DNA from 4 places in the Candidatus Pantoea symbiotica genome. Region 1 is predicted to be linked to each of the others. Evidence: predicted binding sites of a transcription regulator. Region 1 holds the regulator's gene; each other region holds the start of a gene.
The links. Region 1 encodes CRP, which controls carbon source genes, mostly activating them, when cyclic AMP is high. Its sites were predicted from a motif close to ATGTGANNNNNNTCACAT; they were not measured.

Region 1 (5,924 bases):
ATTCGATATCTTCAGCGAAATTCGTGGCAAAGGTCTGCTGATTGGTGCCGCGCTAAAGCCGCAGTTCGCCAGCAAGGCGCGTGACATCCTTAATGCTTCCGCCGCAGAAGGATTGATGATTCTCACCGCCGGTACCGACGTGATTCGTTTTGTACCTTCGCTGGTGATTGAACCTACCGATATCGCCGAAGGCATGACGCGTTTCGCCAGCGCGATTGAAAAGGTGCTGGCTGCTTAATCCGCTTTCGGACGTAACACCTTGAGCCAGCGACCATGATGCGGTCGCTGGCTCCACGCCAGCGAAGAGATGGTGTGCATCACGCTGAGATGCTGCAAAATCCGCTTCACATGCTGTTCGACAATCGTCACCGGCCCTTCATTCAGATTCTCCGGCGCTTCCAGAATATTGCTGTCGTTGCCCGGTCCGTCATACGCCAGCCGCTGCTGACAACGCTGCAGCGCGATTTCACAGGATTGCAGATAACGTTCCGCCAGCTTGGCCGTCAACATGGTGTGCTCACGCGCCAGAATCGTCATGGCGTTAATATGCTCGACGATGAACTGACTGTGCGTAACCCACATGCGCATATCTTTCAGATATTGCAGGTTAAAGCCCGGCTCGCTCGATGCCTGGTTCAATGAATTGAACAGCGCGTTGTGCGCCTGATTAACCTTCATGCGCTGATAAGCCAGTTTCTCCGGCGATTGTTCCGGGCCTAACAGCATTCGCAGCGCTTCCTGATAGGCTTCCAGCGCATCGTGCGCGTTCTTGCGCAGCAGTCCGCTTTGCCACTGCGGCCACAGCCAAATCATCCCGGCGAAGGCAATCAAACAGCCCATCAAGGTATCCATCATGCGCGGCAGCAGAAACTGTGCGCCGTTGAGCGACAGCAGTTGCAGCGAATACACCGCCGTGACGGTGAAGCCAATCATCGACCAGCCGTAATATTTCCGCGTGATCAGATAACTCGCCAGCGTGATCCCCAGCATAAACAGCAGCGTGATCGATTCCGGTACCGCCAGCCGTAATGAGGCGGCGGCGATCAGCAAACCGGCAAAGGTGCCCAGCGCACGGTGCTGGATGCGCACGCGCGTCGCGCTGTAACCGTTCTGGCTGACGAACATGATGGTCATCAGAATCCAGTAAGGTTTGGGGATGTTAAAGAACAGCGCCAGCGAGCTGCCAAACATCAGCATTACGGCGAAGCGTGCCGCGGTGCGTAACGCGGTGGATTTGAATGACAGATAACTGCGCAGCGCCGGCAACAGCGGCAAACGGCGCTGGCGATCGGCCATCAGGTCACGCGTGTAGAGCGGCTTCTGCGTGCGCAATACGCGGGCGATGCGGCTGAAGTGATACAGGCAGAAGTTACCGACCGGATTATCCGGATGCTGGCGCGCAATTTTCTCCAGCGCGCCGAGCTGTTTCTCCATGTGGAAACGGTCTGGCAGCTGATGGTAGAGAATCGCATCCGCCAGCACGCGCAGCCGCGCCGAGATGATTTTGGCGTTCCAGCGAATCACCGCTTCGGCGTGGCTCTCTTCAACCAGCTTCTGCACCTCTTCCGGCTGATGCAAACTCACCGAGATGTGTTCCTGTAAATCCAGCGCCACCTGGAAAGCGCGCGTCAGGCGTTTGTGGCTGTTATCGCGGCTGGCCGACAGCATATGCATTTGCTGGTAACAGGTGGTGATGAGATCGACCGCCTTTTGCTGACGTGCCAGCAGCGGCGGCAGCGCTTTTTCCGGATCGGTCAGCTGCGTCAGTAAGGTGTATTTGGCATCGCAATAATCCGCCAGTTCGCGGAACAGCAGGCTAAGCGATTCGCGCATCGGCTGCTCTTTCCACAGCCAGAACCAGAACCAGTTGAATAAGCCGTACCACAGCGTGCCGCCAATGTAGAGCAACGGCGGCACCCACATCGGCATGCGTCCCACTAAGCTGAGCGTAAAGATAGCGGCGATGAGCGTTGCGGGCAGCAAGCGCGCATGCAGCGGACCGATTTCGCCGGTCACGCCAATCAGCAGCGGCAGCGCCAGCAAAATCAGCGGCAACGGAATCTGGTAAGCAGTAAGGATTTGCATCAGGAAACTGCCGGTGGCAAACAGCGAACCACCCACAATCAGGCGTTTGAAAAAGCGTTTGTGCGGCGTATCCAGCCCCGCCATGTTGCAGCAGGCCGGCACTAATGAGAACAGCAGACCTTTTTGCAGATCGCCAAACAGCCAGCCGAGAGCCACAGGCAGGCACAGCACCAGCGTTTGCCGCAGCGCATAGTTAACTTCGGGATGATAGATGATTCGACGCCACATCAGCTCATCGCAAATAGAAACGGCGCGATGTTGCCATCACGCCGTGGGTGAGAAGAAATTAGCGGGTGCCGTAAACGACGATGGTTTTACCGTGTGCGGAGATCAGGTTCTGATCTTCCAGCATTTTCAGGATACGACCCACGGTTTCGCGTGAGCAGCCCACGATCTGACCAATCTCCTGGCGGGTGATTTTGATTTGCATCCCGTCTGGGTGAGTCATCGCATCTGGCTGTTTGGCCAGATTTAGCAGCGTTTGCGCGATGCGTCCGGTTACATCGAGGAAGGCAAGGTTGCCCACTTTCTCAGATGTGACTTGCAGACGACGCGCCATTTGCGACGAAAGTCGCATTAAAATATCCGGGTTTACCTGAATCAGCTGACGGAATTTTTTGTATGAAATTTCAGCCACTTCGCAGGCAGACTTCGCACGTACCCAGGCACTACGTTCCTGGCCTTCTTCGAAAAGACCGAGTTCGCCGATGAAATCTCCCTGATTGAGGTAGGAGAGAATCATCTCTTTGCCTTCTTCATCTTTAATCAGTACCGCTACGGAACCTTTTACGATGTAGTACAGCGTTTCCGCTTTCTCACCCTGATGGATGAGCGTGCTTTTGGATGGATATTTGTGAATATGGCAATGGGACAGGAACCATTCGAGTGTAGGGTCTGTTTGCGGTTTGCCGAGAACCATTCGCTATTATCCTCTGTTGTAATCGTGCCCAAAATACAGGGGGCATTTTTCCCTGTCAGGCGGTTTAATCGTCGAGCGTTTCCAGTAAAGGAAAAATTATTCCGGGTGGACTCTTAAGCTACGCTTTTGATTCTTCCGGCCTTCGTCTGTGATGACGAAAATATTTTCAGCACTGTTTGTAGCACAGCTTTTGCGAGCTGTCTTGTGTTGTCTCGCTTCAGCAGAAGGGGGATTACTCTGGATTGCTGTTTGTCAGGTGAAAGCGTACTCTGGCGGCAAAACCGCCGCTTCAGGAGAGAGAATAATGCAGGCACGAGTGAAATGGGTGGAAGGTCTTACCTTTCTCGGAGAATCCTCATCTGGCCATCAGGTATTAATGGACGGTAATTCCGGTGATAAAGCGCCAAGTCCAATGGAGATGGTGCTGATGGCCGCAGGCGGCTGTAGCGCCATTGATGTGGTGTCGATCCTGCAAAAAGGGCGCAGCGATGTGGCCGATTGCGAAGTGAAACTCACCTCAGAACGCCGTGAAGAGGCGCCACGCATTTTTACCACCATCAACCTGCATTTTATTGTCAGCGGCAAAGCGTTGAGCGATAAAGCGGTTGCGCGCGCGGTTGACCTGTCGGCGGAAAAATATTGCTCGGTGGCGATCATGTTGGGTAAAGGCGTGGAAATTACCCACAGCTATGAGGTTGTCGAGTTGTAATCGGTCGTAGGGGAGGCATTCATGCCTCCCTTTTCACAGCCCGCACCAAACCTACTCAATTCGCTTCCCTTCAATCAGTCGCTGAACCAGCGGCAGCATAATCAGCTCCATCGCCAATCCCATTTTGCCGCCCGGCACCACCAGCGTATTGATGTGGGAAATAAACGATCCCTGAATCATCGCCAGTAGATAGGGGAACGCGATGCCTTCCAGACCGCGAAAATGAATCACCACGAAGCTTTCGTCGAGCGAGGGAATTTCGCGGGCGGCAAACGGGTTTGAGGTATCAACGGTCGGCACGCGCTGGAAGTTAATGTGGGTGCGCGAGAACTGCGGCGTGATGAAGTTAATGTAATCCTCCATCGAACGTACCACCGAATCCATCACCGCTTCGCGTGAATGGCCGCGCTCGCCGGTGTCACGCACCAACTTCTGAATCCACTCAAGGTTAACAATCGGCACCACGCCAACCAGCAGATCGACATGCTCCGCCACATTTTGCTGCTGCGTGACCACGCCGCCGTGCAAGCCTTCATAAAACAGCACATCGGTGTTTTCCGGCAGCGGCTGCCACGGCGTGAAAGTGCCCGGCACCTGATTCCACGGCACCGCTTCATCGTAGGTGTGCAGATATTTACGTGATTCGCCGAGGCCGGTTTGGCCGTAATGTTTAAACGTCTGCTCCAGCAGGCCGAAGTCGTTGGCTTCCGGGCCGAAGTAGCTGATGTGGCGACCGAGATCGCGCGCTTTGCGGATCGCCATGTCCATTTCCGGACGCGTGAAGCGATGGAAACTGTCGCCCTCGAGTTCCGCCGCATGCAGGTTCAGCTGCTGGAAAATCTTGCGGAAGGCGAGGCTGGTGGTGGTGGTTCCGGCGCCGCTGGAACCGGTGACGGCAATGATTGGATGCCTGGCTGACATAACAGAGCTCCCTGTGAGGTCCGGCGATGAGCATTGTTACCACGAATTGCCGCTGGGTGCATTAGCCGCGAAATTCACCCTTCGGCATAATATTGATCGATTCATGCAGTTCCGACCACACCAGCACTACGTCGCCGCGCTCCAGCTGGCGGCGCACATCGGCGACTTTTTGCAGCAAACTGCGTTCCTGCTCGCCGTAATCGGTGCCTTCGCGTAACACGAAGGTTTCAATCAGGTTTTCCAGCGTCTCCGCTTCGAGTTCTTGCCAGGGAATAATCACAATTACACATCCAGATAGGTTGAGAGCCAGTCGGGCACGCGCTGTTCCAGCCACATTTTCGGTTTAAGCAAGGTGCCGCCGACAAAGCCGACGTGGCCGCCTTGCTGCGTCAGCTGATACTGAATGGAAGCTGACAGCTGGTCAGGTTGCGGGATCACGGCATCGGTCATAAAGGGATCGTCTTGCGCATGAATGATCAGCAGCGGTTTGCGCACGCCGGTGAGCAGCGGCATCGCGCTGGCTCGTTGATAATAGTCGTTGGCGTCGATAAAACCGTGCGCACGTGCGGTTATCGCATCATCAAACTCGCGTAAGCGGCGGAAAGCGCGTAGCTGGCTGAGATCGACCGGCAGCGTGCCGGGCCAGGCGCGCAGTTTGCGCGTGGCGTTCTTTTTCAGCTGCGTCAGCAAATAGTGCTGATAGAAGCGCGAGAAGCCAACGTCCAGCTTGCCGCTGCACGGCTCCAGCGCCAGCGGCGCCGAGATGGCGATGGCGGCATCAATCGGCACATCGTGACCTTGCTGACCGAGCAGGCAAGCCAGCATGTTGCCGCCCAGCGAAACGCCGACAGCGGCGGTCGGTACGCTGCCCCATTCGCGTTGCAGCCAGTTAAGGAAGTAGGTGGCGTCTTCAGTTTCACCGGAGTGATAGATGCGCTTTAAGCGATTAGGCTCGCCGCTGCAGCCGCGAAAGTGCATCACCACCGCCAGCCAGCCGCGCGCCTGACACGCCTGCATCAGGCCGTGCGCATACGGGCTGCGAAAGCTGCCTTCCAGGCCGTGAAACATCACCATGCGCGGTTTATGACGCGCCTGCGCCGGATCTTCACTCCACGCTAAATCGACAAAATCGCCGTCCGGCAGGTCAAGACGCTGCCAGTGCGGACGCAACGTGACGCGGCGGCGCAGAATGCGCGGCAACAGCGTTTGTAGATGCGCGTTACTGAATCCGCGCAGTGGTTTAAAGCGCTCGCCGCTGGGGCGATCAAAATAGCTTGGGTAAAGGCTTGT
Region 2 (5,924 bases), 1.9 Mb from region 1:
CCGCAGCACTGCTGGCGTTGCGCAAGCGCACCAGCGTCTCCTCATCTTCCAGCAGCGTGACAATCGCGCGGATGCCCTCTTCAATGTGGGCGTTGCTGTCACGCGCACCGAACATAATCACGATGTCGGCTTTGTCGCTGCCGTCGAAGGAAATCGGCTCATCCAGCACAATCATGCTGAAACAATCTTTCAGCACGCCGGTTTCAGGCCGCGCATGGGGAATAGCGATGCCCTCCTCAAACACGTAATAAGCGCCATGCTCCAGCGTGTTGGCGATCACCGCTTCCGGATAACTGGCTTTGATGTAACCGCCGTTCACCAGCGGCAACGCCGCCAGCGCGATCACCTCGCGCCAATCCCTGGCGCTGATCCCCACCTGAATCGCACTTGCCTCCTGCAGCAGCTGTTTAATACTCATACTGCCTCCTTAAAATGATTTGCGAATGGTGTTGCGCAGTTCATCGATTTTGACAAACAGCGGATCAATTTCCTGACGAAAGCGGCGGCTTTTCGCAAAGATATTTAATGCACGATTATATTCCAGCATTAATTGTTTTTGCGTATCTGTCGCCTGCGGATTATTGGCTAACTGCTGCTCCAGTTCGCTTATTTTTCCGCTGATGGTTTCAGCCTGAAGATCTATTTCCTGTGAATCCTGGCTCTTATTATCGGAGCCTTTTTTCAAGAATCCAAACATAGCGTCTCCTGCCCCGAATGGCGCCGGGCACCTCAGGTTATTACGTCATGAGTGAGTCGGAATTAGCGGAACAGCTGAATCTTTTCTACCAGCACATTGGTTACGGCATCGTTGGCCGGCACAAGGAAATTACGCACGCTGTCGTTGACCTTGCCCTTTTCAAACGTCTGCTTGCAGTTTGCGACCCACTGTACATTCATCTCGGTGCCGACGTTGACTTTCTCAATGCCGCTGCGCACCGCAAGACGCATATCTTCATCGCTGACGCCCGTTCCGCCGTGCAGCACCAGTGGCGTTTTAGTGGCATCGGTGATATCCGCCAGGCGCTGATGCTGAATATGCGCTTTACCAGTATACAAGCCGTGCACGGTACCGATGGAGATCGCCAGCATATCGACGCCGGTTTCATCGACAAAGCGTTTGGCTTCATCGACGGTGGTAAAGGCCGCATCGTTCATTTCCACTTCTTTGCCATCTTCCGAGCCGCCAATCGCGCCCAGTTCAGCTTCTACCGAAACAGCCAGCGGGCGCGCCATATCAATAACACGGCGCGTATTGGCGATGTTCTCTTCAATCGGCAAATGTGAGCCGTCATACATAATTGAACTAAAGCCCGCATCCAGCGCGGTTTGAATAGCGTCTAAATCCGAACAGTGATCGAGGTGCAAACAGGTCGGCACGTTACGGCTTTCTGACAGTGAGCGAATCGCATCCACCAATAATTTGTGTCCGAGATATTTCGCTGTGCCGGTTGAGATCTGAATCATTAATGGACTATTGGTTTTCTCCGCCGCTTTAAAAAAGGCCGGCAGCATTTCCAGGCAGTGCAAATTAAAGGAACCGAGCGCTTTAAATTCACGTTCTTTAGCCACCTGTAACAGATCGGTAAAGTTATAAAGTTTCATGGAGCTTTTCCTCATGGGATTTAGACTTGGTGGATTTTCCGTTAACAAACCAGGCGATGAGAGTAATGAAGGCAATAAACAGCGCGACGAACAGCCAGTTATTCTGGAATGCATGGCCGAGCACCAGGCCGGTACTGATCACATCCGAATCACTGAAGGTGACGCCGGTAAAACCGTAACTTTCCAGCATCGGCACCAGAATCGCCGGCAGGAAGGTGATGAATAGACCGTGCACGAAACCGCCGATCATCGCCCCGCGACGACCACCAAGCGCATTACCAAACACGCCTGCGGTGCCACCGGCAAAGAAGTTGGTCAGCAGACCTGGCAGAATCATCGCCAGACCAAACATCGGGAACACCAGCATGCCCACCACCGAACCCAGCGTGGTGGCGAGGAAGCCGACGATCACCGCATTCGGGGCGTATGGGAACATCACCGGGCAGTCGAGCGCCGGTTTCGCATCCGGAACCAGACGCATGGCGATACCACGGAAAGCTGGCACCAGTTCGTTCAGCAGCAGACGCACGCCGCTATACAGCACGAACACACCGCACACGAACTGAATCGACTGCATAAAGGCGTACATCAGATAGTTCATGCCGTTGCTGTACTGGCCGATAAATTCCGGGCCGGCGGCGACCGCAGGAATCAGGTACATCGGCACCATCACCACCGCCATCGACAGATAAGTGTCCTGCAGGAATTTAAAGTTGTCGGGCAGTTTGAGGTCTTCCGTGGAGCGCGAACCTTTGCCCACCACCTTCGCCACCGCCGCCGTCAGCAGGTAGCCGATGGTGCAGAAGTGACCGAGCGCCACATCGTCGGAATCGGTGATACGACGCACCACCGGTTGTGCCAGCGCAGGCATCACGACCGCCATAATGCCGCCAAAGATGCCACCGGTAAGGATCAGAGGTAAGCCTGTTAGCCCCGCTTTATAGCCAATCACCGCACCGATGGTCGCCATCCACAGCAGCGCCTGACCGGTAAGGAAGATGTATTTGAACGGTGTCAGACGGGCAATGATGATGTTGACGATAAAGATCACCAACAGCGTCAGCGCCACTTCTGAACCCAGCTCGCGGTTTGCTAACCCTGCAATGGCGGCAACGTCGGTGATATAACCCTGCATGCCAAAACCGTGGGTAAAAATGGTGTTCAGGAAGGTCAGCGTACCGACAATAATGTTGATACCGGCCATCATAATTAAGAAACCAAGCAGGGTTTTAAAGGTGCCTTCCACCACCTTGCCTGCTGATTTTTTTTGCAGTAGCAGACCAATCAGGGCAATAAAGGCGATCAGAATTGATGCCTGCCCCAATAAGTCTTTTACCAGGAAGTCGATCACACTATTCATGATTAGCAACCTTTAAGTTACGTTCTTTCATAAACGCCACGATTTTCTCTTCAATTTCCGCTTTGTCGGTCAGCTTATTGAGAATAATCACCCGTTTGATCTGTTCCGGGCTGGCATCGGCATTTAACACATCAGCAAAAGCTTTCTGGGTTAAAATCATGTCGGATTTAAAGGCGTTGGCTTCAGAAATGGTGGTGTGATCGATATCAGCATCAATTTCGAGTTTCTTTAATACTGACTTGGCGCTCATCTCAATCGCAAAGCTTGAACCCAAACCACATCCACAGACACATAATATTTTCAGCATGGCTATTTCCTCACAGAATTTGCAGTTGTTTAGCGAGTTTATAATGATGCCCTTCCGTATCGACCAGGCGTTTTTTCATGCTTATTAAATCAATCGGAATCGGTCGATTACTGCCATTAATAATCACCGCTTTGTTGCGCATTCCCGACTGAATACAACGCGCGACTTCACTGGCCATAATGGTGCCCTGATAAATCTCTTCACAGGTAGGATCGCCATTACGCAGACCATAACCGATAATTGTTTTACGAATACGCACACCAATTAACGGTTCAATTTGTTTAATTAAGGTATCGATGGCGCCCTGAAAGCCCGGCGAATATTCACGGGTGTAGCCTTCCGAACACAAAATAATGACGCTGTTCTGCGCCGCCAGACGCTGCGTGATGCGCTCGGCCAGCTCCTGCGGCGCAATCTGGCATTCCGGGATCAGCGCGAAATCCGCATTGGATTTGATCGCTGACTGCAGGGTTAACTCACCGCAATAACCGCCCAGCAACTCAACCATAAAGACACGACCGGTTAAGGCGCGGCCGGTATTGCGTAATTTCGCCACCTCTTTTAAAACCTGCTCACAGGCGGTGGAAAAGCCGATGCTGTAATCACTGCCAAATACGTCATTATCGATGGTCATGCCGACGCCAAAACAGTTAACGCCAAATTCGCTTAGCGTATGCAGGAATTGTAATGAACCATCACCGCCCGCCATAATTAATACATCGATGCGCAGCGACTTAAGATGTTTGGCGATGGTTTCATATTCCGGACGAATTAATTTTCTGCTGGTTCGTCCCGATTGCATCACCGGAATAGCGGCGATAGCGTAATCCACTAAATCGCGTTGGGATATTTCCTGGTGATTGTTTTCCAGCAATCCCGGAATACCACCGTTAAATAACACCATTTCCGCCTGAGTTAATCGCGATATTTGATACACAAAGTTATTAATCCCGGTAACATCGCCACCGCTGATCACCATGCCAATTCTCATTGTCATCATCCTTTATGCTGTGCGTCTGGAATTCATTCTTCCGATTAACGACATTGTTATTTGCAACGAATGTCACACTTTTGCGATGAATTCCCCGAGTGAGATCATTGACAGCATCCAATACAGGCTAAATTTTGTGATATAAATCACATGACACTTTTCACCTTAAAGCATTAATAACAAATAAAATCATAGAGTTATATTTATTTTGCGCAGTAAACTCGGCAGCTTAAATTAACACCCTGCTCGCTGTTTTGCTTTCGATCTATTTTGTGATTTCCCGCGCATTTTTATCGGTTCCTGACGCTTATTCCGCATCAGATAAAGGGATAATGATTACGTGCGTTATTTATGCGTCAGGGCCAGTGAACGATTGACTCAATGCCGATGCACTTGTCCAATACCGTGGCAGATAAAGAATAAACAAGAGAAAAAAATGAGCATGCAGAAGGATATGTTGCGTAAGTTGGCAGAGGTAGTTGGCGAGAAACAGCTATTAACCCATGCGGATGACAAAGCCTGGTACATAAAGGGATTCCGCGTCGGACGCGGTGAAGCGCTGGCGGTGGCGTTACCGCAAACACTGTTGCAGCTGTGGCAAACGCTGCAGGTTTGCGTGGCGCACGATGTCATTGTGCTGATGCAGGCGTCGAATACCGGCGTTACCGGCGGCTCAACGCCCGACGGCAATGATTATGACCGCGATATCGTGATTATCAGCACCCGCCAGCTCAAAGGCGTGCAGGTGATCGATCAGGCGCGTCAGGTGATTGCTTTCCCTGGCACCACCTTGACCGAACTGGAGCACACCTTGCAGCCGCTGGGTCGTGAGCCGCACTCGGTGATTGGATCATCCTGCATCGGCGCGTCGGTGGTCGGCGGCATCTGCAATAATTCCGGTGGCTCGCTGATTCGGCGCGGCCCCGCTTTCACCGAAAAATCCTTGTTCGCCCGCATTCATGACGATGGTCGTTTAGAGATGGTCAACCATCTCGGCATCGAGTTGGGCGACACGCCAGAAGTGATGCTGGAAAACCTGACGCAGCAGCGCTATCAAACCGGTGAGCAGCCCGACTGGCAGGGAAAAATCTGGGCTGATGATTATGCCGACCGCCTGCGAGATGTGGCCGCAGATTCTCCGGCGCGCTTCAATGGCGATCTGCGTTACCTGCACGACAGTTCAGGCAGCGCCGGTAAAGTGGTGGTGTTCGCCGTGCGCTTGCCGACCTTCGAAGCCAGCACCGGCAGCGATACCTTTTACATCGGCACTAACGATGAGAGCGTGCTGGTGGCGCTGCGCCGTTTCCTGCTAACGAAGATGAGCGAGTTGCCGCTGCAGGCGGAATATATCCATCGCAACGCCTTCGATTTAACCGTGCGCTACGCCAAACATATGTATCTGGCGATCCGCAAACTGGGACCGCAGGCCATTCCGCAGATGATGGCCAACAAAGCCAAATGGGATGTGCGCGTCAGCCACCTGAAATTCCTGCCGCGCAATTTTGTTGATCGGGTGCTGCAATTCTTTAACCAGCTGACGCCGAGCTTTATCGCGCCGCGCATCATGGATTACCGCAGCGAGTATCAACATCATCTGATGATCAAAGTGGAGTCGCCGCAAACCGCAGAATTACAAAGCTTGTTACAGCAGTTTTTTGCTGAGC
Region 3 (5,924 bases), 3.3 Mb from region 1:
TCTCAATCAACATCAAACGACGCGCCTCGTTGAGCCGCAGCTGCTTTTGATACTGCATCGGCGTCATCGCCGTTACCGCTTTAAAGTGATGATGCAGCGATGAAATACTCATTCCCACGCTGCTCGCCAGATGATCCATTTTCAATGGATGATGAAAGTTTTCCCGTAGCCAGCGTGCAGCACGCGCCACTTTGTTGCCTGGCCGCTCCGTCAACGCCATGTTGAGAATACGCGGCCCTTCTGGCCCGGTCAGCAGACGATAGAAAATCTCCTGCTCAATTAACGGTGCCAGCGCGGCAATGTCCTGCGGATGATCCAGCAACTCCACCAAACGCATCACTGCATCCACCAATGGTGGCGCAACTTTATGCACGGCGATACCGCGCTCGCTAACCGCCGTGCTGCCGAGATGATGGTGTGGAAAGTGTTCCAGATAACGCATCAGCCGCGTTTCGTTGATGGTGATGCCCACGCCAAGATTTGGCTTCTCTGGCGTCGCCATGACCACACAAGATTGCACCGGCATATCGAGCGTCACCAGCAGCAAATCGCCCGGTCCGTAATGCATCACTTCATCGCCCATGCGTAGCGCTTTTTGCCCCTGCGCGATCAGAGCAAAGCTGGCCCAGGTCGCCACATGCGCCAAACTGGTGGGCTGAGAGCTGCGGCCGAAAGAGAGAAAATCGATCGGGCAATAGTGACGACCATCCTGCGGCGCATGGCGGGCAATGATTGCCACCAACTGCTGCCATTGTTCCTGATGAATCATGCGTTCTGCGCTCCGCGATAAGAAATCACTGAGTTGATATTCTCGCTTGTCGCTGGCGTTGCGCCTAGTCCTTGAGCAGCAGATTTGCAGGATCGTGCAAGAAGCTTGCAGGATTGCGCTACCACCCGATTGTATGGACAGCGCATGCTTTATCTTCCCCGAAATCTCAGGTGGAGAGATACGATGAAAACACTTGAAGGCAAAATTGCGCTGGTGACGGGCGCTTCGAAAGGCATTGGTGCCGCCATCGCCATGACTTTCGCGGCGGCCGGTGCTCGGGTGGTGGTGAATTATCTTCAGGACGAAGTGGGTGCGGCGGATGTGGTGACCGACATCCAGGCGCTGGGTAGCGACGCCATCGCCGTACAGGCGGATATCTCACGCGAGGCCGATGTGCAGCGCCTGTTCGCTAGCAGCATTGAGCAGTTTGGCGCACCCGATATTGTGGTGAATAACGCCGGCATTTTTCACCACGGTGACTTTACTGACCTTAGCATCAGCGAAATGCAGCAGCAGCTGAATGTGAATCTGCTGGGCACCTTGCTGGTGTGTCAGCAGGCGGCAAAACATTTCCCCGCACGCGGCGGTTCCATCATCAATCTAAGCGCCTTAAACAGCCAACGCAGCACGCCCGGTTCGGTGCTGTGGGCGGCAACCAAAGGCGCGATCGATACCTTGACGCAAGGCCTCGCACGGGAACTTGGGCCACGCAATATTCGCGTCAATGCGTTAGCACCCGGCATTATTTTGACCGAAGGTTTGCTGGCGGCGAAGAAGATGCATCCGGAGTTGAAGGCACAGCTGATTGCCGCTACGCCGCTTGGACGCTTTGGCTTGCCGGAAGATGTGGCGCAAGTCGCGCTGTTTCTGGCATCGGAAGAGGCGGCATATGTTAGCGGTGAACGCGTGCTGATTGCTGGCGGCGTGTAAACTTTACTTTCCACAAGCATAAAAAAAGGGACGCATCAGCGTCCCTTTTTACTTTTAGCGTTTAACGCTTATGCGTCACGACGACGAGGTGCAGCTGCGCCTTCTGGACGCGGGCCACGACCACCTTCACGGCTGAAGCGTCCGCCTTCGCGGCCACCTTCACGACGCTCGGAGAAGCGACGTGGAGCGCCTTCGCCACGTGGAGCACCCTCACCGCGCGGTGCGCCATTGCCACGACGTTCGCCGCCAGCAGATGGACGACGTTCGCTACGCTCGTGCACCGGTGCATCACCCATCAGCTGCATATTCATCGGCTTGTTCAGAATACGCGTACGAGTGAAGTGCTGCAGTACTTCGCCCGGCATGCCTTTCGGCAGCTCGATAGTTGAGTGAGTACCGAACAGCTTAATGTTACCGATGTAACGGCTGCTGATGTCGCCTTCGTTAGCGATCGCGCCAACGATGTGACGAACTTCAACACCATCATCGCGGCCTACTTCAATGCGGTACAGCTGCATTTCGCCAACGTCACGACGTTCACGACGTGGACGATCGCCATCGCGGCTGTCACGGCTTTCGCGTGGACCACGAGAATCACGTGAATCGCGACGCTCACCACGGTCAGGACGATCGCTGAACTCACGACGCGCTGGACGTGGTGCTTCTGGTGGCAGAATCAGTGGACGTTCGCCCTGAGCCATTTTCAGCAGTGCTGCGGCCAGAGTTTCGATATCCAGATCTTCGCCCGGCTGCATTTTGCTCAGCAGTGCGCGGTACTGGTCCAGATCGCTGCTTTCCAGCTGCTGCTGTACTTTAGCCGCGAACTTAGCCAGACGACGCTCACCCAGCAGTTCTGCATTCGGCAGTTCAACTTCTGGAATGGTCAGCTTCATGGTGCGTTCGATGTTGCGCAGCAGACGACGCTCGCGGTTCTCAACGAACAGCAACGCACGACCTGCACGACCTGCACGGCCGGTACGACCGATACGGTGAACGTAAGACTCTGCATCCATTGGGATATCAAAGTTTACGACCAGGCTGATACGCTCAACGTCCAGACCACGTGCGGCAACGTCGGTCGCGATCAGGATGTCAAGACGACCATCTTTCAAACGCTCCAGCGTCTGCTCACGCAGTGCCTGGTTCATGTCACCGTTCAGTGCTGCGCTGTTATAACCGCTGCGCTCCAGCGCTTCGGCCACTTCCAACGTGGCATTTTTGGTACGCACGAAGATGATGGCTGCATCGAAATCTTCTGCTTCCAGGAAGCGAACCAGTGCGTCAGTTTTACGGCCGTAAGCGGTCCAGTAAGACTGAGAAATGTCTGGGCGCGTAGTCAGGCTTGACTGGATGCGCACTTCCTGTGGATCTTTCATGAAGCGCTTGGTGATACGACGAATCGCTTCTGGCATGGTTGCTGAGAACAGCGCGGTCTGATGACCGTCTGGAATCTGCGCCATGATGGTTTCAACGTCTTCGATGAAGCCCATACGCAGCATTTCATCAGCTTCGTCCAGCACCAGACCGCGCAGGTTAGACAGATCTAACGTGCCTCGCTTCAGGTGATCCAGCAGACGACCAGGTGTACCCACAACAACTTGTGGTCCCTGACGCAGTGCGCGCAGCTGAACGTCATAACGTTGGCCGCCGTACAGGGCTACAACGTTAATGCCACGCATGTGTTTAGAGAATTCTGTGACGGCTTCAGCAACCTGTACCGCCAATTCGCGGGTCGGTGCCAGCACCAAAATTTGCGGTGCTTTAACAGTAGGATCAATGTTGTTTAGCAGCGGCAGTGAGAAAGCCGCAGTTTTACCACTACCGGTCTGCGCCATACCCAACACGTCACGGCCAGCCAGCAGGTGAGGAATACACTCAGCCTGGATTGGAGAAGGCTTAACGTAGCCCATACCGTTCAGTGATTCGAGGATGTCGGCGTTCAGGCCAAGGTCAGCAAAAGTGGTTTGAATATCAGTCATGTAGTACACGTGCCTCTTAGATTGCGGCGGCCAGTCTACATAACTCGTCGTGAAAACTTTCAGTCATTTTCATCAAAAAGTGTGAACCGGCTCAAATTAGAAGTTTTGACGAACAGAAAAGCCCTCATCTCTGAAGATGATGACTTTACAGGTATTCAGGCAATAAAAGTTCGTCAGCTATTGCTGGTCAGATTCTGATAAATCGTCTTGTGTCTGGCCGAGTTGCGCCAGTTCCAACAATGCGTATCGGTGCTCAACAAAGTTGTTTACGTTGTTGGCCACCGCCAGTTTGAACAACGCTTTCGCGTCGTCCTTCTCCCCCAGACTTAGGTAGTACTTACCTAAATAGAAGTTGGTTTCACTGAGATGTTCAGCGAGCGAGGTGTTATCCGTTGCGTCCGCCTTGAGACGTTCCATCAGCGTTTTTTCACTGATGTCGCCAAGGTAGAACTCGACAATATTCCATCCCCATTGATCGCGAACCGCTTTGTCATGACGCTGTCTCAGCGTAACTTTTGCCTTGTCGGCATCCATATCGCTTTCAACGAGATAGAGCCAAAGGCTGCGGAATGGATCGTTAGGATCGTCTTGATAAAACGCCAGCAGATCATCTTGCGCTAACTTGTATCGACCGCCGTAATAGAGGGCGATACCACGGTTTAAATGCGCATAGTTGTAAGTTGGATCAAGCTCAAGTACAGAATCAAACGCTTCATAGGCAGCATCAAAGTTGCCTGCCTGCGTTAAGTATATACCGAGATAGTTAAATACCTCAGGCATATCTGGTCTTATAGACAGCGCTTGCGAAAAATCGTTCCGCGCTAGTGCCCTCAGACCCAAACTATCATACAACACTCCGCGCTCATATAATAGCTGTGCGCGTTCATCATCGGTCAGGGCACGACTGGCAAGAATTTGTTCCATGCGCGCTAGGATCACCTCTTGCTGCAGTGTGGGCTGCAAAGGTACTGCCAGAACTTCGTTCTTACGCCAATTGGAGTTGCTGCATCCTGCCAGCGTGATAGCTGTCGCAACAAAACACCAGCGCAAAAAAGGCTTCATTTCCCACTCCCGAATACAAACATTGGGACAACCATCCTGTCATCCTCCTGCTGTGCACAAGGATTCCCGCCCTCGCGATGATCTAAACACCTCTCCCCGCAAAGCAGGGAGAGGTAAATCGGTAAACGCTTACTCGGCGTCAGATGCATCAGATGCAGCGGTAGCAACTTCTTCCGCTGGTTTCTGCTCTGTCGCTTCTTTGATGCTCAGGCGTACACGGCCCTGACGGTCCACTTCCATTACTTTCACTGGAACTTCCTGGCCCATCTGCAGATAGTCGGTCACTTTCTCTACGCGCTTATCGGCGATCTGAGAAATGTGAACCAAACCTTCTTTACCGCCGCCGATTGCCACGAAGGCACCGAAATCAACGATACGTGTCACTTTACCTGAGTAAATGCGGCCAACTTCGATCTCAGCAGTGATCTCTTCGATACGACGAATGGCTTCTTTAGCTTTCAGGCTATCAGTTGCAGCGATCTTCACGGTGCCGTCATCTTCGATTTCGATGGTGGTGCCGGTTTCTTCGGTCAGCGCACGGATAACCGAGCCGCCTTTACCGATGACATCTTTGATCTTGTCTGAACTGATTTTGATGGTGTAAATGCGCGGCGCGAACTCAGAGATTTCCTGACGCGGCGTGCTGATTGCCTGTTCCATCACGCTCAGGATGTGCAGACGCGCACCTTTAGCCTGATTCAGAGCAACCTGCATAATTTCGCGGGTGATGCCTTCGATTTTGATATCCATCTGCAGCGCAGTAATACCATCGCGGCTACCTGCTACTTTGAAGTCCATGTCGCCGAGGTGATCTTCGTCACCCAGGATGTCAGACAGAACCACAAAGTTGTCGGCTTCTTTAACCAGACCCATCGCAATACCGGCTACGGCTGCTTTGATCGGTACGCCAGCGTCCATCAGTGCCAGAGAAGCACCACACACGGAAGCCATTGAAGAAGAACCGTTAGATTCGGTGATTTCTGAAACCACACGCACGGTGTATGGGAAGTCAGCTTGCTTAGGCATTACTGCCAGCACGCCACGCTTCGCCAGACGACCGTGACCAATCTCACGACGCTTCGGTGAGCCAACCATACCGGTTTCTCCCACGCAATACGGAGGGAAGTTGTAGTGGAACAGGAAGCTATCAGTACGCTCGCCCATCAACTCATCCAGATTCTGCG
Region 4 (5,924 bases), 3.1 Mb from region 1:
AGCCCGCCGGGATCTGCAATAGCGCATACGACCAGAAGAACGCCGCCATGATGAAGCCCATCATTTCAGGATTGATATCGAGCTCTTTGATCAGATGCGGTGCCGCTGCCGAGAGCACGGTGCGGTCAATGTAGTTAATGGCGATGGCCAGCCACATCAGGCCAGCAATCCACCAACGGATACGACTCGAGCGCGCAGAGTTAGTCATAATAATTATCCACTCGAAAAAGGGTTACAGAGAAAGGCGGGGTGTTATTCCAGCCCGTTCATCACGTTGATTGGGCGTTCGCCCTGTTGGATGCACTGCACAATTTGCGACACGCAACGTTCACCAATCGCGCTGATTGCGCCGTCGGTGTAACCGGCAATGTGCGAAGTGGGAATGAAGTTGTTGAGCGTAAACAGTGGATGCTCGCTCAGCGGTTCCTGCACAAACACATCAGCTGCAGCACCGGCAATCACGTTATCCAGCAACGCCTGATAGAGATCCTGCTCGTTCACCACGCCGCCGCGTGAGGCATTAATCAGGAAGGCAGTTTTCTTCATGCGTTTGAGGCGTGCGGCATCAAATAAATTCTGCGTCTTGTCGGTAAGCGGCATGTGCAGAGTGATGAAATCGCTGGTTTCGGTCAGATGATCCAGCGTGACGAATTCGATGCCGTGCTCGGCAGCAAACTGCTCATCGGGATAAAAATCGAACGCGATAACCCGCATGTTGAAGCCTTTGGCGCGCAGCGAGACCTGCTTGCCGATATTGCCCAGCCCAATGATGCCTAACGTTTTGCCGTAGACGTCGGTGGCAAAAATTCGCGGCCAGCTGCCCGCGCGGGTTTCAATGGCGGCTTGGGTGATCTGACGCGCGCTGTTGAGGATCAAAGCAAAGGCGAAATCGGCAACCGCGTGTTTGTTGGCATCGGGCACGTTAGTGACGTAAATACCGCGTGCGCGCGTCGCTTCCAGATTGATATTGTCGACGCCAACGCCGTGCTTACAGACGATTTTCAGTTGCGGCGTTAATGCCAGCAGTTCTTCATTGATGTCGGTAAAGGCCACAATCATCGCTACGGTGTCAGCCAGATGTGGCTCAAGTGCGCTCAGCGGCGCATCGGCGGGCAGTGCAATCAATTCGAAACCGTGCTGTTGCAGCACCTCAATCGGCGCTGCGTCGTATTTGGCGAATGACGGTGAAGTACAGATGACTTTCATGATTCTTCCCGGGATTAGTAAATGCTGCCAAATTGGGCAGGTCACCATAAATGGCGACCCTACAAAACCGCATTCATATGTGCGTTCGTACCCGCATTCATATGCGCATTCATACGCCGCAGGGTCGCCCTTTAGGGTGACCAAACCAACGGCGCACCTGCATTACTGCAAATACTGATTCACAATCTGGCGGATCTTCTGCTCTTCTTCGGCAGAGAAACTCACCGCATAGCGGCTGTCGCCAACCTCAAAGCCCAGCAGCGTCACCGCTTTTTTCACTGCGGCGGGAGAGAAGCCCACGCTATACAGATCGGTGCGCAGACCGGTGACGTTTTCCTGCGCCAGGCGCGAACCTTCGATATCGCCGGCATGAAAGCGTGCCCAAATCGCATTGATCTCTTTAGGCGCCACGTTAGCGAGACCAGAAATACAGGCCGAGCAGCCGTCGACAAAGCCCTGATGAATCAACGAATCCGGACCGTTCAGCACATCAAAACTGTCGATTCCTGCAGCCGCTTGCAGAAAGCCGCTCAGGCTTTCATAGCTGCCGGCGCTGTCTTTAATGCCGATGATGTTCGGGTGCGCGGCCAACGTGCGCACGGTTTCCGGCTGCAGCGTGTTGCCGGTGCGTGCCGGAATGTTGTAGAGGAACAGCGGCAGGTCGATGGCATCGGCCACCGCGCGATAGTGGGCGATCAGCTCTTCCTGCTTTAGCGGCACGAAATAGGGCGTGATCACTGAAACCGCATCCACGCCCAGCTTCGCCACTTGTTTCCCAAGGCGAATGGTTTCACGCGTGGAGATCTCGCCAATGTGCGCCACCACCGGCGCGCTGCCGTTCACTTCATCAACGCAGGTTTGCGTCACCGTCAGCTTCTCCTGTTCGTTCAACACGAAGAATTCGCCGTTGGTGCCGCCGCAGAAGATGCCGTTGCCGGCGCTTAACTGACGTTTAACCTGTTCGCGTTGGACGGCTGGATTGAATGCGCCGTCGCGATCGAAGGTGGTGACGATGGCGGTTAACACGCCCTGAATTTTCTTGCTCATGTTGTCCTCGATAATCCTTAGTGATTCAAAGCCGGAAATAGCGTCAGGTAGACGTTGCGTACGTCATCGGCGCCCACTTTCATCGGTACATTCTTCATCAGGCGCTGCACGTCGAGCGCGGCTTCCACCAGATACGGCAGATGATCCGGGCCGATACCCAGCTCTTCCAGGCTGGCGGGCAGCTTCAGGCGTTTCACCAGCGCGGCAAAGTACGCCACCAGCGCGTGGGATTTGGCTTCGTCGTCCAGCGAGGTATCGGCATCCGGTAGCAGATCGTAAGCCTGAGCGAATTTGCTCACCGCCGCCGGACGCACAAAGCGCATGCAGGGCGCGAGCAGAATGGCGTTGGCGACGCCGTGCGGCAGGTGATATTTGCCGCCCAGCGGATAAGACATTGCATGTACCAGATGCGTACCGGCATGCGCAATCGATGCGCCACCGTAATAAGACGCCCACAGCATATTCAGGCGCGCCTCAAGATTATCCGGCTCCGCGATGGTGGTTTCGAGGCTGGCAAACAGCTTTTTCATGCCGATCAGCGCATAGTTATCGCTCACCGGATTCGACACGGTTGCGGTAAAACACTCGATTAAATGGCACAGCGCATCGATACCGGTGGAAGAGGCGATATGTGGCGGCATGCTGGTGGTGAGTTCCGGCACCAGCGCGACATAATCTGGCAGCATCACCGGCGTGATAATGCCGACCTTGGTCTCTTTCTCGGGGATCGCCAGAATCGCATTGGGCGTGGCTTCTGAGCCAGTACCTGCGGTGGTGGGAATCAGCAGCGAAGTGGTGCGTGTTTGCGGCTTTTCACCCGCCAGCAGCGCCTCCAGTGTTGGCGCGCCTTCAACACACAGAATCGACAGCAGCTTGGCGACATCCAGTACGCTGCCACCGCCGACGCCAATCACCAGATCCACATCGGTGCTCGGCAGCGCGGCAACAATGGCTGCCACATCGTGCTGGCTGGGCTCTGGCGGCACCGTATTGACGATGCTCAGGCTGGCAATCTGCTGCTTCAACTGGGCGATCAGCGTCTGCACCGCCGGAATGCCTTCAATATTCTTATCGGTCACCAGCAGCGCTTTTTCTTTACCTTGCAGTAAATAGCTGAGGTCATTAAGCGCTTGAAAGCCACTGATCACGGTGCTGTTGATATTCATCTCTTACCCTTACGTTTTTTGCGCTGAATGATTAAGTTTGCTCATGCAGCACGAGGTCTATCACTACAGTGCTAATTTTATAGGACAAATTGATTTCGATTAATTTGATCTTGCTCACATATAATCAATCATGATTGAATATAATCATTGCAGCACGGCAGCGGCCGGAACAGGAGAGAGCATGACTTTACCGCCATGGAAAACGCCAGTCCTGGTGATTGCCGATGATTTCACCGGCGCCAATGACGCGGGCAGCGGGCTGGCACAAGCCGGGGCGCGAGTGCATGTGCTGTTTGATAGCAGCACGCCGCATGACGCTGATGCCGCCGATGTGCTGGTAATCAGCACCGATAGCCGTGCGCTCAGCGAACAGGAAGCAGCCCGGCGCACGCGAGCGGCGATTGAGCAACATCGGGCCATCGCTAACGATGGTTGGTTGTTTAAGAAGATTGATTCCACGCTGCGCGGCAATCCCGGCGCGGAAATCGAAGCCGCGATGCAGGCCAGCGGCAAATCATTAGCCTTAGTGGTGCCGGCGGTGCCGAAGCTTGGACGCACCACGCGAGCGGGTGAAGTGTGGATCCATCAGCAACGTCTGATCGACAGCGAATTCGCCAGCGATCCTAAAACGCCGGTCACCAGCGGCCATGTGCTGACGCGGTTGCAGATGCAGAGCACATTGCCGGGTGAAACCCTCGATCTCGCTACGCTGCGCGGCGGCCAGTTGGCGCAGGTGCTCGGCAGCAAGCAAGGTTTGCTGGTGGTGGATATCGAGCAGGACGGCGACATTGCCTTATTAATGGCCGCGGCAGCCACGCTGGAGACGCGTCCATTGCTGGCCGGTGCGTCCGGGCTCAGCGATGCGCTTGGCGCGATGCTGGCGGCGCGTCAGCCTCGTCCGGTGCTGGCGGTGGTTGGCTCGATGAGCGCGATTGCGCAGCAGCAGATTACGCGCCTCGCCAGCCAGCGCGACATCCGCATTATCGACATTGATATCCGCCAGCTGTTTGCCCAACCGGCCTGGCCGCTGGCTGAACAGTGGCAGCAGGCAATGCAGCAGGCTCTGTACGACGGCGCGCATTGCGTGGTGCGTACTACGCAACACGCCGATCAGCGCCACGAGATCGAGCAGTTGTGCCAACAACATCAGGTTTCACGTCAGTTATTGGGCGAGCGCATCTGCCAGTTTCTCGCGCAGTTAACCCGCAGCGTGTGCCGCGAGGTGCAGCCTGCTGGACTGTATCTCTCTGGAGGTGATGTGGCGATTGCCGTGGCGCAGGCGTTTGGCGCGAGCGGTTTCCAGATTCAGGGCCTTGTGGCGGGCTGCGTGCCGCACGGGGTTTTGCTTAACAGTGAATTACACCTGCCGGTGATGACCAAAGCAGGTGGCTTTGGTGACGAAAACACCCTGGTAGAAGCCATTCGTTTTATTGAGGAGAAGTCGAGTGAGTAAAATTATTGCGATTACCATGGGCGATCCGGCGGGCATCGGCCCGGAGATCATCATTAAAGCGCTGGCAGAAGGTGAGTTAGCGGGCGTACCAGCGGTGGTGGTGGGTTGCGCCAACACGCTGCGTCGGGTGATGGGACTCAATATCACGCCGCAGGCTGAACTGCGCGTGCTCGACCAGGTCAATGATGCGCACTTCGCGCCCGGCATTATCAACGTAATAGATGAGCCGCTGGCGGATGCCGCCGCGCTGCAGCCCGGCGTGGTGCAGAAAGCGGCGGGCGATTTGGCCTGGCGCTGCGTGAAACGTGCTACCGAACTGGCGCTGGCTGGCGAGGTGCAGGCGATCGCCACCGCACCGTTAAATAAAGAGGCGCTGCATTCGGCGGGACATCTTTATCCCGGCCACACCGAACTGCTGGCGCAGCTGACCAACACCAAAAATTACGCCATGGTGCTCTACACCGATAAGCTGAAAGTGATTCACGTCACCACGCATATTGCGCTGCGAAAGTTCCTCGATACCTTAAACGGCGAACGCATTCAGACGGTGATCGGCATGGCCGACAGCTTCCTGCGCCGCGTCGGTTTCGACAAGCCGCGCATCGCCGTGGCGGGCGTCAATCCACATGCCGGTGAAAACGGCTTGTTTGGCGATGAAGAGATCACCATCGTCGCGCCTGCTATCCAGGCGATGAAAGCGCAGGGCATTGATGTCAGCGGTCCATGCCCGCCCGATACCGTGTTCCTACAGTGTCAGGAAGGGCAGTACGATATGGTGGTAGCGATGTACCACGATCAAGGACACATCCCGCTGAAATTATTAGGTTTTTATGATGGTGTAAATATCACCGCTGGCTTGCCGTTTATCCGCACTTCGGCGGACCACGGCACCGCGTTTGATATCGCCTGGACAGGTAAAGCGAACTCTGCGAGCATGGCGATCTCCATTAAACTCGCGATGCAGCTTGCATAGGGAAATATGAAGGGACAAAGCCGTCTCGACCAGATTATGGACTATCTGAAGAGCCATAATTTGGTCACTGTTGAACAAC

Region 2: a site for CRP is predicted at 4,395-4,412, ahead of ACXIZX_RS08485 (6-phosphofructokinase). Genes of this name have one in related genera too.
Region 3: a site for CRP is predicted at 3,758-3,775, ahead of yrbN (protein YrbN). Genes of this name have one in related genera too.
Region 4: a site for CRP is predicted at 3,522-3,539, ahead of ACXIZX_RS03030 (iron-containing alcohol dehydrogenase). Genes of this name have one in related genera too.

What each region holds. Positions count from the first base shown of each region.
Region 1 covers NZ_JBSZHR010000002.1:3,639,714-3,645,637, reverse strand. The annotation lists gene argD (bifunctional acetylornithine/succinyldiaminopimelate transaminase) at 1-238, shown strand, start outside; gene ACXIZX_RS17640 (YccS/YhfK family putative transporter) at 235-2,313, opposite strand; gene crp (cAMP-activated global transcriptional regulator CRP) at 2,372-3,004, opposite strand; gene ACXIZX_RS17630 (OsmC family protein) at 3,309-3,713, shown strand; gene ACXIZX_RS17625 (phosphoribulokinase) at 3,765-4,634, opposite strand; gene ACXIZX_RS17620 (YheU family protein) at 4,696-4,914, opposite strand; gene ACXIZX_RS17615 (hydrolase) at 4,917-5,924, opposite strand, start outside.
Region 2 covers NZ_JBSZHR010000002.1:1,696,690-1,702,613, reverse strand. The annotation lists gene ACXIZX_RS08510 (PTS sugar transporter subunit IIA) at 1-418, opposite strand, end outside; gene ACXIZX_RS08505 (hypothetical protein) at 428-697, opposite strand; gene ACXIZX_RS08500 (class II fructose-bisphosphate aldolase) at 760-1,602, opposite strand; gene ACXIZX_RS08495 (PTS sugar transporter subunit IIC) at 1,589-2,962, opposite strand; gene ACXIZX_RS08490 (PTS sugar transporter subunit IIB) at 2,955-3,269, opposite strand; gene ACXIZX_RS08485 (6-phosphofructokinase) at 3,280-4,260, opposite strand; gene dld (D-lactate dehydrogenase) at 4,697-5,924, shown strand, end outside.
Region 3 covers NZ_JBSZHR010000002.1:311,041-316,964, reverse strand. The annotation lists gene ACXIZX_RS02075 (AraC family transcriptional regulator) at 1-769, opposite strand, end outside; gene ACXIZX_RS02070 (SDR family NAD(P)-dependent oxidoreductase) at 953-1,699, shown strand; gene ACXIZX_RS02065 (DEAD/DEAH family ATP-dependent RNA helicase) at 1,768-3,678, opposite strand; gene yrbN (protein YrbN) at 3,695-3,751, opposite strand; gene nlpI (lipoprotein NlpI) at 3,856-4,740, opposite strand; gene pnp (polyribonucleotide nucleotidyltransferase) at 4,870-5,924, opposite strand, start outside.
Region 4 covers NZ_JBSZHR010000002.1:531,057-536,980, forward strand. The annotation lists gene ACXIZX_RS03015 (MFS transporter) at 1-208, opposite strand, end outside; gene ACXIZX_RS03020 (phosphoglycerate dehydrogenase) at 253-1,206, opposite strand; gene ACXIZX_RS03025 (dihydrodipicolinate synthase family protein) at 1,369-2,253, opposite strand; gene ACXIZX_RS03030 (iron-containing alcohol dehydrogenase) at 2,271-3,419, opposite strand; gene dtnK (D-threonate kinase) at 3,601-4,872, shown strand; gene ACXIZX_RS03040 (D-threonate 4-phosphate dehydrogenase) at 4,865-5,845, shown strand; gene ACXIZX_RS03045 (DeoR/GlpR family DNA-binding transcription regulator) at 5,852-5,924, shown strand, end outside.